DNA from 2 places in the Vallitalea sediminicola genome. Region 1 is predicted to be linked to the other one. Evidence: riboswitches for the same ligand, from Rfam matches in the RefSeq annotation. Region 1 holds a riboswitch; the other holds the start of a gene.
The links. A riboswitch is a leader RNA that binds a small molecule or an ion and turns the genes downstream of it on or off. The one in region 1 is predicted to bind cobalamin.

Region 1 (8,451 bases):
TTGATTTCTCTTCCATGCAAACTATATAATCCATAGTCCTTATAACTCTTTCCTATTCTGCTAAATAGATATTGATAAGAACTTATTCCTGGTATTACATTAATATATTCCTTACCTATCTTATTCTGTAGATAATCTAACAAACTGTAGAATCCTGTATCACCTGAAACAATGACAGCTATCTTTTTCTTATTCTTGTTATCTATTATATAATCACACATACCTTGAAGATTAGAATTATATGTATATACTTCTTTATTATAGGAAGCAAAAATCTCTAGATTTCTCTTTCCTCCAACTATTACATCACATTGTTCAATGCTTCTATAAGCTATGGGAAGAATATAATCTCTATTCCCAGGACCAATACCAACCACATCTATTTTATTCATGCTTAATCTCTCCTATAATAGATTGAACTTTATCACTTATCGCTAATAGCTCCGTCATGTTAAAATATAGTATACCTATATCTAAATTATCATAAATATACCCTTCACAATTAGTAGCTGCTTTGTTAGCTAATACTGTAAAAACTTCTTCCATACCTGTCTTCTTAATAATCTTAGCCGCTTCATCAGTAGTTGTACAATTCATTATACTTATTAGACCTTCTTGCTTCATCCCCATAATACCTAAGTAGGCAGCCAATATTTCCAATCTTGTAGAACTGACTCTATTGTGAGTATAATATATACCCCCAGCTGGTTTAATTAATTTTCCAATATGACCTGCAATTAATATTTTTCCAAAACCTAGCTGTGCACATTTCTCTAGTGCAAAACCTAGATAATTACTCATCTTGACGATAGAGATGTTTTTTATACCTGAGTACTTGATAAATAGTTTCTCTCCAATATTACCTGGAACTAATATTACATATTTATTGTTTTTCTTGTGAGCTATCTTCAATTCAAGGGCTATGGTCTCTTTTAAAGCATCTTCTGACATAGGTTCTACTATACCTGTTGTTCCAAGTACAGATAAGCCTCCAATAATTCCTAATTTGGGATTGAATGTTTTCTTAGCTAATTCTTCTCCCTTAGGAATACTGATAATAACATCAACTCCAATATTTTCTTCAAAAATAGAACCTATTGATTCTCTTATCATTCTAAGAGGTGTAGGATTAATTGCATAGTGATTAACTGGTATCTGTAAACCTTCTTTGGTAACTCTGCCGACTCCCTTACCTCCAGTTATATTGATCTTATCATCTTCCCTTAAAATTACTTCTGCGAATACTTCAACACCATTAGTGATGTCTGGATCATCACCAGAATCTTTTATTATACAGCATGATGCTTTTTTATCATCATATTCGCATCTATGTACATCAAGATTTAATTCCCATCCTTTTGGTGTATCAATCTTAACTGATTTTACGAAAGTTTGATTTTTAAGCATATAAGCAGCCGCTTTCGTTGCAGCTGCAGCACAAGAACCTGTTGTATAGCCTGTCCTTAATTTTTTGCACCCTTTGTAAACATATCTACTGTTTGACAACTTTTTTCACCGCTTCTCTTAATACAGCGTTAATTATTGCTACTACAATAGTACTTCCACCTTTTCTTCCTTTTGTTATTATAGATGGAATATCTTCATCCCATAGAGCATCTTTAGATTCGGCTGCTCCAACAAATCCTACCGGCACACCAATTACTGCTTTTACCGTATCAACTTTATTTTTATTATTTTGATCTATAAGACGAAATAATGCAGTTGGAGCATTACCTACAGCAAATACTTTATCTCCTGGTATCTTAAGCGCTAAGTCAACTGCTGCCATTGACCGTGTGATACCTTGTTCTTTTGAAATCTTATAAGCTTCTTCTGAACCTACTAGACATTCTATTTTTATACCTAATTGCTCTGTAAGCTTTTTGCTGATACCCGCTTTTATCATCTGTGTATCAGTAATGATTGTACACCCTTTTTCAAAAGCGTCTAATATAATATTTTCTACTTGTTCTTTGAATAATAATATATCTTCATAAATGAAATCTGTAGTAGTATGAATAACTCTTTGCATAATACTCAATCTTAATGGTGCAAGATCTGTATTTTTCATACTCTCATATATGATCCTAAAACTTTCTTCTTCTATTTTTCTTGGATTAGCTATGAAATCATGCATTACTTATCTCCTTTTGTCTTTTATTGTTAACGCTGTCTTAAGAAATTTTTCTGGTATATTAAGTTCAGCTGGGAAATAGATATGTGGATACATCCCATATACGTTTTTATATAACTTCCCACACTGCCATGTTTTATCTCTTTTTGATCCTGTTATATATGTAGGTTCCTTAGTTCTATCTACTATTGACCTGTGAAATTCATGTGCTCTGAATACTGTATTCTCATTGAATATAGGAGTATCCTTATCTGCTTTTACCGAAACATACCCAAAATTCTGGAGTCTTTTTTTCATATATGCTCCACCCTTATATATTCCAACCATTTCATATGTTTCATTTTCCAGATTGGTAATAGTCTCATGAAGATACATATACCCTCCGCACTCTGCATATATAGGAATATCTTCATCGGCTTTTTTCCTAATATCTTCCATCAGACTAGTATTATTTGACAGTTCCTTGGCAAATACTTCAGGGTAACCACCTGCTAGATATATCCCATCACATTTATCAGGTAATGATTTATCTCGTAGAGGACTAAAGTAATGAATATGAGCTCCTAATTCTATTAATATTTCTATATTTTCATTGTAATGAAATGAGAATGCTTTATCTTTTGCTACAGCAATATGTACATCAAATTGATTATTGGTTTTAACTCTATCAGGCTCTTCTAATGGTTCTGCATTCCCAGCTATCTCAATCAACTTATCAATATCTACAGTATCAGTGATAGTATCTGCGAGTTTATGAATCTTTGCATTCATATCCCTTATTTCACTACTTTGAATAAGTCCTAGATGTCTGCTTTCCAGTTTCACTTCATCTAGTTTTGGTAGATATCCTATTACTGGAACATCCGTATTGATTTCAATAGTTTCTTTTAATATTTCATAATGTCTTTCTGACATGGGAAGATTAATTATTACGCCTTTTATCGAGATATCTCTAAAAGTTTTCATTCCATGAACTATTGCCGCAGCACTGGTTGACATTCCCTTTACATTCATCACCAATATAACAGGGGATTTCAGTATCTTGGATATATGCGCTGTACTACCAATCATAGGCTCACTGCCATAACCATCATATAATCCCATGACACCTTCAATGATACTTATGTCTGCATCTTGATTATATTTATCAAATAGATATCTGTTCATCTGGTCTTTCAAAAGCCATCCATCTATGTTAATACTGGGTCTACCAGTTACACTTTCATGGAATCCCGTGTCTATGTAATCAGGTCCTACTTTATATGGTTGTACTTTTAATCCTCTTTTACATAATGCGGCCATTAACGCTATTGTAAGAGTCGTTTTACCCGTTCCGCTATTTGGAGCTGATATAATTAATCTAGGTTTTTCCGTCATCATTGATTATTCACTGCTTCCTTTAGGTGATTAAGATAAATTTTTCTAATTGCTTGGTTACCACCTAATCCTTTAGTTATTGTTCTAACTTCTATATCATTAGCAATTAGTACATTTTTCCATGAATCTTCTTCGTCTCCTGCCATATCATTGTGGGCATGATCTCCTGCAACTACCAAAAATGGCATAAGAACTGCTTTACTGTATTTTCCTTTTTTCAATCTCTTGATAATTGATTCAATTCCATCTTCTATAGTTCCTATCAATATTGGTAACTGTTCATTTTCTAGAAGATATTGTAAATAATAATAGCTTGTATTAGCATAATGTTCAGTACCATGCCCTAGCAATACAACAGCTTCATTAGTATCTACACTAGGGATATAAGTTTTCAATGCTTCTATAACTTCTTTATAATCATTTTTATGATATAGCAAAGGGCATGAAAGAGTAATATGTACATTTTTATTATGATTCATTATATTAACTATTGTTTTTATCTTATCATACTCAAAACCTGGTATTATATGGGTTGGTTGTACAATGATGTGTTCAAAACCTTCTTCAATCAATCGTTTTAATGCTTCCTTTGGTGTATCTATTAATATATTTTTTTCTTTTAACTTTCTTATTATTATGTTAGATGTAAATGCACGTACTACCTTATAATCAGTGTATGTAGTCTCTATCAATTTTTCTATAGGTTCTATCTGTTCTCTTCTTGCACTTTCATAACTACTTCCAAAACTTACAACTAATATCGCTTTTTTCTTTTCCATAATAACTGCCTCCTTATATATAATAAAAAACTCTTACCTACAACGAGATAAGAGTATGATATACATTATTTATTAATGAATAATAAATAGTTACACCCTCTGTCCCTCGCAAAGTTTTTACGCAAAATAATACGTAAGTGTATTAGGATTAAAATAGGTACTCTGACTATAATAACTTCCTTAATATAAAAGGAAATTATTTACACAGTGGCGTGACCGTTCAGGATTCTAACCTGATTCCCTTTGAGAATTAATAAGAATTATCCTCAAACATATATATTTCTATTTAATCGTTAATTAATTTAATCTTATAATAAATCATATAAAGCCCTATGTCAATGAAACATTAATAATGTAATGCTATCCATATCACATTGACATTACCATAAAACTATGATACTATTTCTTTAAAATTTAATAGTTCTTTGAAGGTGCTTTTATAATGTTAAACCAACAAAATTTACCATTATAAGATAATAGGGAATGAGGTGTGAATCCTCTACAGCCCCCGCTACTGTAAGTAGGGATGAAATCTTAGATATATCACTGGGAAACTGGGAAGATTAAGAGAGTAAATTGAACTACGAGTCAGGAAACCTGCCTTTAATAATCCATGTAACTAACTTCGGGTGAGAAGATACGATTACATTAATTAATTAATAATTTTACATATGATAAACTTATTTAATTTGTTAATATAACTTACAACGATTAGTTGTAGGTTTTTTTATTTATATCACTCCTTAAAAGACTATTAGATTAAAATTCAATGATACCTTAATAAAAGAATTTCTAGGAGGACTTTAATAATGAAAAACATGAAACGTATCGCCATTTTATTAATCTTTATTTTGACCGTTACTTCATTTAGTGGATGTTCTAAACAGCAGGATTCATCAAAAACTACTGTTACTCCAGATAACACTGAGAAAACTACTGATGAAGATAAAGATGTTGAAAAAGATACAGCTACATCTAGTGATGATTCAGAAAAAGATTCTGCAACTGAAGATTCACAGGCATTACCCGAATTCATAGTCGAAGATACTGATACAACTATTACATATTTGAACCCATTAGGTGATGAACAAACAATTACTAAGAATCCAAAAAAAGTTGTTGTTCTTATGAATTCTATTCTAGATATCTGGTATCTAGCAGGTGGAGAAGCCATTGCTAGAGTAAGTGGTAAAACTAATGTTCCAGAAGCTGCTAAGGATATTGAACAAGTGGGAAAAGTAAACGCACCTAGTGTTGAAAAAATATTATCTCTAGAACCTGACTTAGTTATCTTAAGCTCAACTAGAAGCCAACACGTAGAAATGGAAGATATACTAAAAAGCAATAACATAGAATATGCATATGTTGATGTTAGTAATAATCCTTACAGTAGATTTAATGATACATTAAGATTATTTACAAAGATTACTGGTAGAGATGATATTTATGATTCAGAAGTAAAAGCTCTACAGGAAAATGTAAATAAAATCTGTGAAAAAGCAAAAAAAGAAGAACAGCCTAATGTATTTATTTTATTTGGTTCTTCAAAATATGTAAAAGCAGAACTTTCTACAGGTCTAGTAGGAAATATGTTAGAAATGCTTGGAGCTAACAATATTATTACTGATTCACCAGTTGAAAATAGTTCAAAAGTAGATTTTAGTTTGGAAAAAATCCTTGAAAAAGACCCTGATGTAATATTAGTTGTTCCTATGGGGGATCTTGAAAAAGTTAAGACTCGTATAAAAGATGACTTAGAATCAAATGAAGCATGGGCTACACTTACAGCAATAAAAGAAGGTAATGTACATTATCTTCCACCAGAATTATTCCATTACAAACCAAATGCAAAATATCCTGAAGCATTTGAATATTTAGCTAAAATATTATATCCTCAGGTATTTAAATAATGAACGAATTAAAAAACAGACATTCTTATAAGATTACCATACTAATCATTTTGCTAATTGTTACTTTCATATCATTTCTTTTTAGTATTAGTTTAGGTGCTTTTAAGATATCAGTTCCAGAAATATTAAAAGCTATATTTATTGATGAAACAGGAGTCAATAGAAATATTATATGGAAAGTAAGAGTTCCAAGGTCACTTGTAGCTGGAACTGTTGGTATATGTTTGTCTTTGGCTGGAGGCATGTTACAGGGGGTAATGAGAAACCCCCTAGCTTCACCTAATACTATTGGTGTTTCTTCTGGAGCGGGATTAGGTGCTGTTTTCATCCTAGTTGTCTTTCCTGATTATGATTATCTTGTTACACCAATTGCTTTTGCTTTTGCATTATTTACTACTATGTTAATATACATACTTTCTTGGAAGAATGGTATTAAGCCACTTAGAATGATATTAGCAGGTATTGCTGTATCATCATTTTTAGGAGCTTGGATTAATACAATCCTAATCTTCTATCCTGACAGAGTGCAAAATGCATTAGGTTTTATGGTAGGTAGTTTAGCCGCTAAGACTTGGAAAGATTTCTATGCATTATGGCCTTATGCACTATTTGGATTAATTGTAGCTTTCTTATTATCTAAGAAATTGAATATATTAATGCTTGGTGACGAAATAGCCACAGGACTAGGACTGAAAATTGAGAGAGTAAGAAAAATTTTTATTGCTTTAGCTTCACTACTAGCAGCCAGCTCAGCAAGTAATGTTGGATTGTTAGGATTTGTTGGATTGATTGTACCTCATATAACAAGACTTATAATCGGTTCTGACTATAGATATCTATTTCCTGCAAGTGCTTTACTGGGAGCATCTTTGATGATGTTTTGTGATACAATCGCAAGAATAGTTATGGACCCTGTAGAAATACCTGTAGGTATTGTTATGTCAATGCTTGGCGCACCATTTTTTATATTCCTATTGAGAGGCGGCTTGAAAAATCGTGTTAAGAACTAATTCAGTGACAATTAATTATGGCAAAAACAATATAATCGATAACCTTTCCTTGAACATAAAAAAAGGTTCCATAAATACCTTGATAGGTACAAATGGTTGCGGCAAATCAACCCTATTAAAAGCATTATCAAGAAATCTAAAACCTAAATATGGTGATGTATACCTTAATGGGAATTCAATTTTTCAGATGGATACTAAGTTATTAGCAAAAGAAATGTCCATATTACCTCAATCTCCTACTGCACCTGATGATTTTACAGTCTTTGACCTAGTTAGTTATGGAAGATATCCACATCTTGATTGGACTGCCAAACTTCATAAAGAAGACATTGATATTATTAACTGGGCAATAGAGCTGACTAAAATGGAACATCTAAAAGATAGACAAGTTACCACTCTATCTGGTGGAGAACGTCAAAGGGCATGGATTGCTATGGCACTATGTCAAAAACCCAATATTCTTCTATTGGATGAACCCACAACATATCTTGATATCAGTCATCAATTTGAAGTATTGGAATTGGTTAGAAAGCTTAATCATACAATGAAGTTAACTATTGTCATGGTTCTACATGACCTGAATCAAGCTGCTAGATATTCTGATAAAATAATTGTCATCAAGGATGGAGACATATATAAGCAAGGTGATCCTAAGAGTATAATTACTAAGGAAATCTTACATGATGTTTTTAACCTTGATGTTAGAATATTAATGGATGATTATAATGATTGCCCATTCTTCATTCCTATGATGAATACTAATAAATATAAGAAAAATCCTCTTAAAAATATATCTGGTTAAAGCAGAAGGGGCTGTACTCTAGCCATACAAAATCACTCTTCCTAAAGCCTATAATATTTTTATACGGCAGTCCCTTCTTGCTTAATAGATATATTAACATATTACATCACTTTTATCTCAAAATCAGCATAACTCTCAATACCATGTTCTTCTATATCTAATCCTATGTTCTCTTCTCTTTTATTTACTCTTAATCCTATAGTCAAATCAACTGCTTTGAAGATGATAAATGCTATTGCTATTACCCAAGCTGCTACGGTGATTACTCCTAATGCCTGAACACCTAATTGTCTAAAACCTCCACCATAGAATAGACCTAATCCTACTTCTGCATCTGCTGAGAATAAACCAACACAGATAGTTCCCAATGCTCCAGATATTCCATGTACACCAATAGCTCCAACTGGATCATCTATTTTCAATATTTTATCAATAAATT
Region 2 (8,451 bases), on a different contig from region 1:
GTATTAATGACTGTCACAGGTTCCGCTCCAAGAGCTATAGTCTCAGATAAAGAAACAACAGCCGTATAATAACCTGTAACATAAGGGTCAACTTTTATAACATCATGCTCCTTGTTACCAATTCCCCCACAAGAATCACAAGCAACTGTTAATATATTCTTATGGTCAAAACTAAGTAATGTTATATCTCTAAATTTTTCAATCATTATTTTTACTCCTTTCCATTATATTGATTTTATTATCTATCTTTTGTCTCTAACCAGATATCTGTAGTAGCCCAAAGATCACTCACACAGAAGAAAAAGTGTTTTGTAACGGGTAATCAAACAAGTAAAATCCCAACAAAACTCTTTTTCTGACTTACTTGCGAAATATCTTAACTATTATTATCTTTCATTTGAACCAAAACACCATAATCATTTTTATACTCGATTTCAATAATCATTCCAGGTAATATCTTAAAATGCCATCTATCCTCACTATCTAAATCTAACAAGTACATTATAGCTGTTCTTATAACTCCTCCATGAGTTACAATTATACTAGTACCTTCTGTATTTTTGATTCTATCAAGAAAATTAATTACACGTTTATCAAAATCTAAAACATTTTCACCTTCTGGAATAATATAATTCTTATAATCATTCATAAAACTATTATATTCATCTGGATATTTTTCTAAAGCTATCTTAGATGTCAATCCTTCAAAAACCCCATAATTCATTTCCCCGATTTCGTTAGCGAATTCTGCCTTTTTCCCTATACGCTCTTCAATTTTTTCTGCAATAATCTTAGTTCTTTCAAGAGGACTAGAATAAAAATAATCAACTTGTTGTGGATTGACATAATCTAATATCTTATTTATTTGATTCAAACCATTCTCAGTGAATTCAGAATGAGTAACTCCATAAATGAGTTGTTCTACATTAGCCTGTGTCTCACCATGTCTTATAAAAATAAATTTCATCATTAATCCCCCATATATATAAGATCAAATACTATACAAAAGTTTCTAGCAAATATGCACTCAGTAAAAATACTACCTGGGAAAACTCAATGGTCATACCAATGACATCACCTGTTATACCACCAAGTTTTTTACTGATACTTGAATTAGATAACATTACAATTAAACTTGTTATTACTATAGCTCCCAATAATAGGTATTTCTTAAATAGAACAATTAATACAACTAACAATATGAATCCTGCTACAACATGAAACCACTTAGTATTATCAATAAAATCTTTTCCCATACCCGCTTCCTTTGCATATTCATTTATTGAACATACAAATAAAGCAAAACATCTTCCTGCAACAGGAAAAATAAATATAGTAACCGGGTCACTATAACCGAGTAAAACTAACATACTCATGAAATATAATATTAATGCAATAACACCAAAGGATCCTATTCTACTATCTTTCATAATCTCGAATATTCTATCCCTATCCCTGCAACTGAATATACCATCACTCACATCAGCTAAACCATCTAAATGTAAACCCCCTGTAATTATCAAATAAACTATAATTATCAACAGTGATGCTATAACCGGAACCATTTTATCCCCAAAATAACTTATTGGATACAAAACTCCTCCTATAATAAGACCAATCACCGGCATATATTTAATCCCTTTAATAAAATCTTTACTATTAAAAGAAAAACTATAACTAATAGGAATTCTTGTTAAAAAAGTTAACATAAGTATGAAACTCTTCATCACTTATCAGCTCCCTTAATCTTCATAGGTATTGACGATACCATAAAATAAACCTCATCTGCTTTACTAGCCAAATATTGATTAACTCTTCCAGCTATATCTCTAAATATACTTCCTAACCTATAAGCTGGAACTATTCCCATCCCAACCTCATTAGTAACTAATATAATCTCCTTATCATTACCCTCCATGAAATCAAGAAGCTTCTTAACTTCTCCAAACACATAATCTTCAACCATCTGAATGTCCTCATTACTACAAGTATCATAATCAATCTCTTTATCAAACATGAGATTAGTCACCATCGTAGTGATACAATCCAATAAAAACAAATCAGTTGACATAACTACATCTTTATCAATACTATCAAATCCCTTATACCTCTCAATAGTCAACCACGCTTTCGGTCTTGACTCCCTATGTTTCTTAACCCTATCTTCCATATCCTTATCAGTAACAACCGCCGTAGCAATATAAGCAATATTCTTACCTCTCACCTTAGCCAATTGTTCCCCATAAGTACTCTTACCACTACGGGCACCACCCGTTACCATAATAATTCCCACAACATTCACTCCTCACTATAATCAATTCAATATCTTGAACTCTTCCTACAAAAACAAAATAAACTCTATCCTAGATATAATATATATTTTACCTCACATCTAATCTCATTTTCCATATACCACTACCCAGTAGGTAAATATGTATACAAATAAAGCGACTTACAAATATTTGACAAGAAAATCTTAGGCACGAGGAAAAAATAAACTAGTCAATTTGCGAAGTAATTTTGATTAGTTTCTAGGCAGCTGATTAGTTTCATACTATATGTATGCAAGTAATCGGATAACGACAAAAATAATTAAAAGGACGAGTAAGGTGACTAGTTTATTTTTTTCTCGTGCCTTAATGAGTGGAAAGAAATATTACGTTAAGAACCTTAACTGTTTGACGAAGGAGTTGTTAAGGTTTAGTAATATTTCTTGGAACGAATTTAGTTTTTCTTCAAATATTTGTTAAAGCTGTTTTGTATACATATTTAACCTACGTAAGTCTACCACTAAAATAAATATTTTAATCTTCTTACAAGCTTTTCATTATCCTCATGCCTCTTAACAGCAATCCTAACAAACCCATCATTCAACGATTCAAAATCATCACAAACCCTAACATACATATTATCTTCCAATAATTTTAAATTCAACATATTTCCTGAGAAATAATTTAATCTACAAAGGAAAAAGTTAGAGTAACTTTTATATACCTTAATATTTTTAACATCACTCAAAGCTTCATACATATATTTTCTTTCTTCCTCAATCCACTTACCTACTTTTTTCTGAAAATCTTTATCTGCAATAACCTTTGGCACAATATTAATAGCAAAAGTATTCATAGTCCAAGGTTCCTTATATTCTTCCATCTTTTCTATAACCCTATCATTAGTCACTGCATAACCTATTCTTAATCCAGGAACAGCATAATACTTAGTCATCGACCTAAGAGAAAATATATCTTCATAACCTAGTCGACCACCAACAGGCTCATTACCAGTAAATTCAACAAAAGACTCGTCTATAAATAAAAAACTATTTTGCTTCTTAATAATATCCATCATTTCACTTATTACATCAAATCCAAGATATTTTCCTGTAGGATTGTTAGGATTACATAAAACTACAACATCAGGTTGAAATAATTTCATTTTTGTAGAAAAAGTATCCAAATCAAATTTGAAATCATCTTTGCTATCTAATATATAATCATCTATTTCACTACCAACCAATGAAAAAGCCCTTCTGTATTCATTAAAAGTTGGTTGGATGATTAATACTTTTTTTGGTTTTACAGCTCTGGCAAATAGATAAATAAGTTCACTTGCTCCATTTCCCATTATTATTTTATTAGAATCTACATTTATATGTTTTGCTATAGCTTCTTTTGCTTTATTCCCCCCAATATCAGGGTACTTACAGATATTATCTATACTAGATATTATGGTTTCTCTAATATCCTCAGGTAAACCTAATGGATTAATATTAACACTATAATCAACAACTCCTGATTTCCCATAATATCCGCCATGCTTATTCATAAAGTTCATTCCTTCCTAAGTCAAACAATCATTAATGTTAGTATCAATGATATTAAGCAAATAATTCCAACTGTAATAATCTCCGATACATACATAATCTTAGTAGATTTTTTTATATGGTCTCCACTTAATTCTTCTAGAGTATCGCCTATAGTTGGTTTTACAACAACCTCATTAAAATATGTATTAGTCCCACCTATTTGAATATTTAATAGACCTGCCACCACCGATTCAGGATAACCACAATTAGGACTTTTATGATTTCTGTTATCCCTTTTTAATATTTTCCACCCTTTACTGAAGTTATAGCCAAGTATACCTCCAGCTAACAGCATAAATAGACTACCAATCCTAGCTGGAATATAGTTAAATATATCATCTGTTTTAGCAGAAGCAAATCCTATATCTTTGTAATGAGAATGGAGATATCCTACCATTGAATCAAGGGTATTTACTGCTTTATACATAAAAACGAATTGCACAGGCATATTGAAAATAAATCCAATACCAATAAACATAAGAGGGGCAAGTATTCCATCTATAGTATTTTCTGCTGTTGTTTCAATAGCTCCTCTAATAATTTCTTCTTCGGTTAGATGATTGGTATCTCTTCCAACCAAGTATGATAATTGTTTTCTGGACAAGTCTAAATCATCTTCATCTATGGCTTTCCAAACTTTTAATACTTCATCCTTCAAACATTTAGCTGCTAATGATGTATAGAGGAGATAAGTTGTAACAACATCTCTAACATAAGGATGTATTTTCCCACAAGCAAATAATAAAAGAGTTATTACAATTACAGTTATTCCTACTGTTGCAAAAAGCAAGATGAAGCCACCTGCTTTTAGAGGTATTTTACTTTTTCTTATGCTTTTTTCTAATTTACTTATTAATTTTCCTATGTATATGATAGGATGTGGCACATTCAATGGATCACCAAATATCCAGTCAAGTATTACTGCTATACATATTATTATAATAACTTTCAATGATAACACCTCTTAGATGTGGATTTTTTATGGAATTGTTGAAAGGGGTCAGGGCAAAGTATTAGAATCACTTGCCTTACCCTGAGAAGCGGTCGGTCTGCGTGATTCTAATACTTTACTCTTCTACCCGTGTGGTAGTAGCAATTGATTGTCTCTATAAATCAACTATTGTAAATTATGTCTTTAATTTTTTCTAGGTCAATATGTTGACGTACTAGTTTTGCTAGTTTGTCGTATTCCATGTCTTTTAATTTTGCGTAGTCTATGTTGTTATTGCAATTTAATCCTTTTTTGTTTCTTATTTGGTCTAGTATTTTTTTACGCAATTCATCGTTATCGAATATTCCATGTAGATACGTTCCAAACACGTTTTTCTTAGAATTGATTGCTCCGTCTAGTCGTCCATCTGTTAGTTTAACAAGTGGTAGAGTTTCTCCCATTAGATGGGTTTTACCCATGTGGATTTCGTATCCGTTTACTTTTAGGTTACAGGAGTTTTTTGCGAAGGGGATTTCTAGCATTATGTTTCCTGTTATTTGGGTTGTTTGTTTTATTTCTTCCATTTCTGTTTTTATTTCTAATAGACCTAGACCGTTAATACTGTTCATGACAGTTTCTACGCCTTTTTCATCGGTTATGGTTTCTCCGAGCATTTGATAGCCTCCGCATATACCAATTATGGGTATATCATTTCTATGAGCTCTGTAGATACCTGCTTTTAGTGAGGAATTATGTATGTATTCCATGTCTTTAAGGGTATTTTTGCTGCCTGGTATGATTAATAGGTCGACACCTTCAAAGTCTTCGTTTTCTTTTATATATCTAACGGATACACCATCTTCTAATTCAAATACTGTGAAATCAGTAAAATTAGACATATATGGTAATCGAAGGACACCAATTATAATATCTCCCTCTGTTTTTCTATCAAATCTTTCTGTAACGCTATCTTCATCGTCTATTTTTAATGGTTTGAAGGGAATAACTCCTAGACATGGTATTTGTAGTTTTTTATAGAACATGTCTATACCTGGTTGAAGAATCTTTTCGTCCCCTCTGAATTTGTTGATAACATATCCTTTGATTCTTTTTCTTTCTTCTGGTTCAAGAAGCATAACTGTTCCATAGATTGAGGCAAAAACTCCTCCTTTATCAATATCACCAATAAGTACTACAGGTGCATCTACCATCTCAGCCATACCCATGTTAACAATATCGTTCTCTCTAAGATTAATTTCTGCTGGACTTCCTGCTCCTTCTAATACAATAACATCATATTTAGATTGTAACTTGTTGTAAGCCTCTACTATATGATCTTTTAATCCGGCTTTTGTACCAAAATAATCTTTTGCACACATATTCTTGAATATTTTACCATTCAATATTACCTGACTTCCAACATCACTAGTCGGTTTTAGAAGAATTGGATTCATTTCAACAGTAGATTTTATACGAGCAGCTTCAGCTTGTACAACTTGAGCTCTTCCCATCTCTTTTCCGTCTTCTGTCACAAAAGAATTAAGCGCCATATTCTGTGATTTAAATGGAGCTACACTAATTCCATCATCATTTAATATTCTGCATAAAGCAGCTGTAAGTATACTTTTACCAACGGTAGAAGCTGTTCCTTGAAACATTATATTATTCATTTTCTCACTCCATTTTTTATGCACGATGCATTTTTAATAGTTACTTTTAAACTATATTGAGTTATAGGTAATAAAAAACTTGCCATTCTTAATGAGGAATAATGTTTGCAGAAATGTGTATTAGAATTAATTTATATTATAGATATACATTAAAACAAACCCATATCTCCACACGCAATCTGGATTTAATATACTTAGTAATCTAAAAAAGTATCCTGACTTATACATGTAACCTAACGCAATGCCTTCCCAAAAACTAATTCAGTGGCTTTTATTGCATTAGTAGTAAATACAGTAGCGGTGGCTGTACTGGATTTTCACCAGTTTCCTTATAAATATAGATTATTTTACTCACTTTTATTAAATTATAAATAATAATAGTAAGCATATATTAAATTATATATATGAAATCATTATATTCTATAACAAATATAAAATCAATATCTTGACACAATTTAGTTTTTAGATTATACTTTAAATAAACATTTAGATATTTGTCTAATAATCTAATAACTATAAAAGGAGCGATATCATATGAAGAAATTTATTCTTTCATTAACAATAATTGCACTACTATTAGCTGGATGTAAAGCAACAGAAACAAAAGAAAATAAAGAGCCAGAAAATGTTACTAAAAATGAACAATCTGATATAAAAGATGATACGTCTGATACAGATCAATCAGATACTGATACATTGGTAGATGGTACTGAAGAGGAAATAGCTACCAGCATAAATAATGCTTTTATCGCTAAAGATTTTGAATTCATTAGTAATAACTTCAATTTTTCTTTACAACTAAAACAGATGATTAATGAAGAGATGTTAAAATCAACAGATAGTCAGATTAATGGTTTAGTAGGTAAATTCATTGAAACAATATCCACCAACACAACTAATACAGATACTCATACAATAGTTACCATAACAAATAAATACAGTAAAAGTAATATCAACTGTACTGTATCATTCAACAAAGATAAAGTTATAGAAGGTTTTTCTCTAACACCAGCTAAAGATGCAGCAGTTGAAGTAAGTATTCCTGAAAATGCAAAAGAAATACCTGTGGAATTCGGTCACGAAGAATATCGACTACCAGGAATATTAACTATTCCAAAAGACAAAGATGAATATCCTATTATCATTCTTGCACATGGTTCTGGTCCACAAGATAAAGATGAAACTGTAGGACCTAATAAGCCATTTAGAGATATTGCATACGGACTTGCAAGTAAAGGTATTGGAGTTCTTAGATATGATAAAAGAGTATTTGCTCACCGTAGTAAATGGATAGCAGAGCAAGAGGAATTGACTGTTTATGATGAAACCATAGACGATGTAGTATATGCTTACAATTATATCCTTGATAATAAAGACATTAATTCTACAGGTGTTTATGTACTTGGTCATAGTCTCAGCGGTTATTTGATGCCACGTATAGCTAATGAAATTCCTAATGCTAATGGCTATATTATTTTTGCTGGTCCTGCTAGACCGATGGAAGATCTATTGATATATCAAATACCTTATTTATCTAATCTAGATGGTAAGATTACTGATGAAGAACAAAAACAAATTGATTATTATAGGAGCGTCTATGATAAAGTAAAAACAATTGATGAATCCAGTAATTATACAACAGCAGATTTGGGTGGTCTCGGTAAAGATTATTACCTGGATCTAAAAGATTATAAACCAACTATTGCTGCAAAAGATATTACAAAACCAATGCTAATTTTACAAGGTAAAAGAGATTATCAAGTTACTGTAGAAGATTTCAATATGTGGAAAGAAAGCTTAGAATCAAAAGCTAATGTAACTTTCAAGTTATACGACGGACTTAATCATATATTCACTAAAGGCGAAGGCACTCCTAATCCTGATGAATATTTTATACCTTCTCAGGTAGATGAAAAAGTTATTGATGATATTTCAGAATGGATTTCTTCTAATTAATAAAGCAAGTTAGAAAGTCAGATAATACA

Region 2: another riboswitch for cobalamin. It lies ahead of ACX6CF_RS13190 (cobyric acid synthase); the one in region 1 lies ahead of ACX6CF_RS00235 (ABC transporter substrate-binding protein).

Annotation. Positions count from the first base shown of each region.
Region 1 is NZ_BTPT01000001.1:54,585-63,035, reverse strand. It holds gene cbiE (precorrin-6y C5,15-methyltransferase (decarboxylating) subunit CbiE) at 1-392, opposite strand, end outside; gene cbiD (cobalt-precorrin-5B (C(1))-methyltransferase CbiD) at 385-1,506, opposite strand; gene ACX6CF_RS00250 (precorrin-8X methylmutase) at 1,493-2,137, opposite strand; gene ACX6CF_RS00245 (cobyrinate a,c-diamide synthase) at 2,141-3,514, opposite strand; gene ACX6CF_RS00240 (sirohydrochlorin cobaltochelatase) at 3,511-4,290, opposite strand; cobalamin riboswitch at 4,426-4,573, opposite strand; cobalamin riboswitch at 4,703-4,909, shown strand; gene ACX6CF_RS00235 (ABC transporter substrate-binding protein) at 5,100-6,200, shown strand; gene ACX6CF_RS00230 (FecCD family ABC transporter permease) at 6,200-7,210, shown strand; gene ACX6CF_RS00225 (ABC transporter ATP-binding protein) at 7,197-8,012, shown strand; partial or broken gene ACX6CF_RS00220 (ammonium transporter) at 8,132-8,451, opposite strand, start outside.
Region 2 is NZ_BTPT01000029.1:136-8,586, forward strand. It holds partial or broken gene ACX6CF_RS13160 (AIR synthase related protein) at 1-206, opposite strand, end outside; gene ACX6CF_RS13165 (histidine phosphatase family protein) at 377-967, opposite strand; gene cobS (adenosylcobinamide-GDP ribazoletransferase) at 999-1,727, opposite strand; gene cobU (bifunctional adenosylcobinamide kinase/adenosylcobinamide-phosphate guanylyltransferase) at 1,727-2,293, opposite strand; gene ACX6CF_RS13180 (pyridoxal phosphate-dependent aminotransferase) at 2,791-3,825, opposite strand; gene cbiB (adenosylcobinamide-phosphate synthase CbiB) at 3,846-4,817, opposite strand; gene ACX6CF_RS13190 (cobyric acid synthase) at 4,979-6,466, opposite strand; cobalamin riboswitch at 6,655-6,831, opposite strand; gene ACX6CF_RS13195 (alpha/beta hydrolase) at 7,001-8,422, shown strand.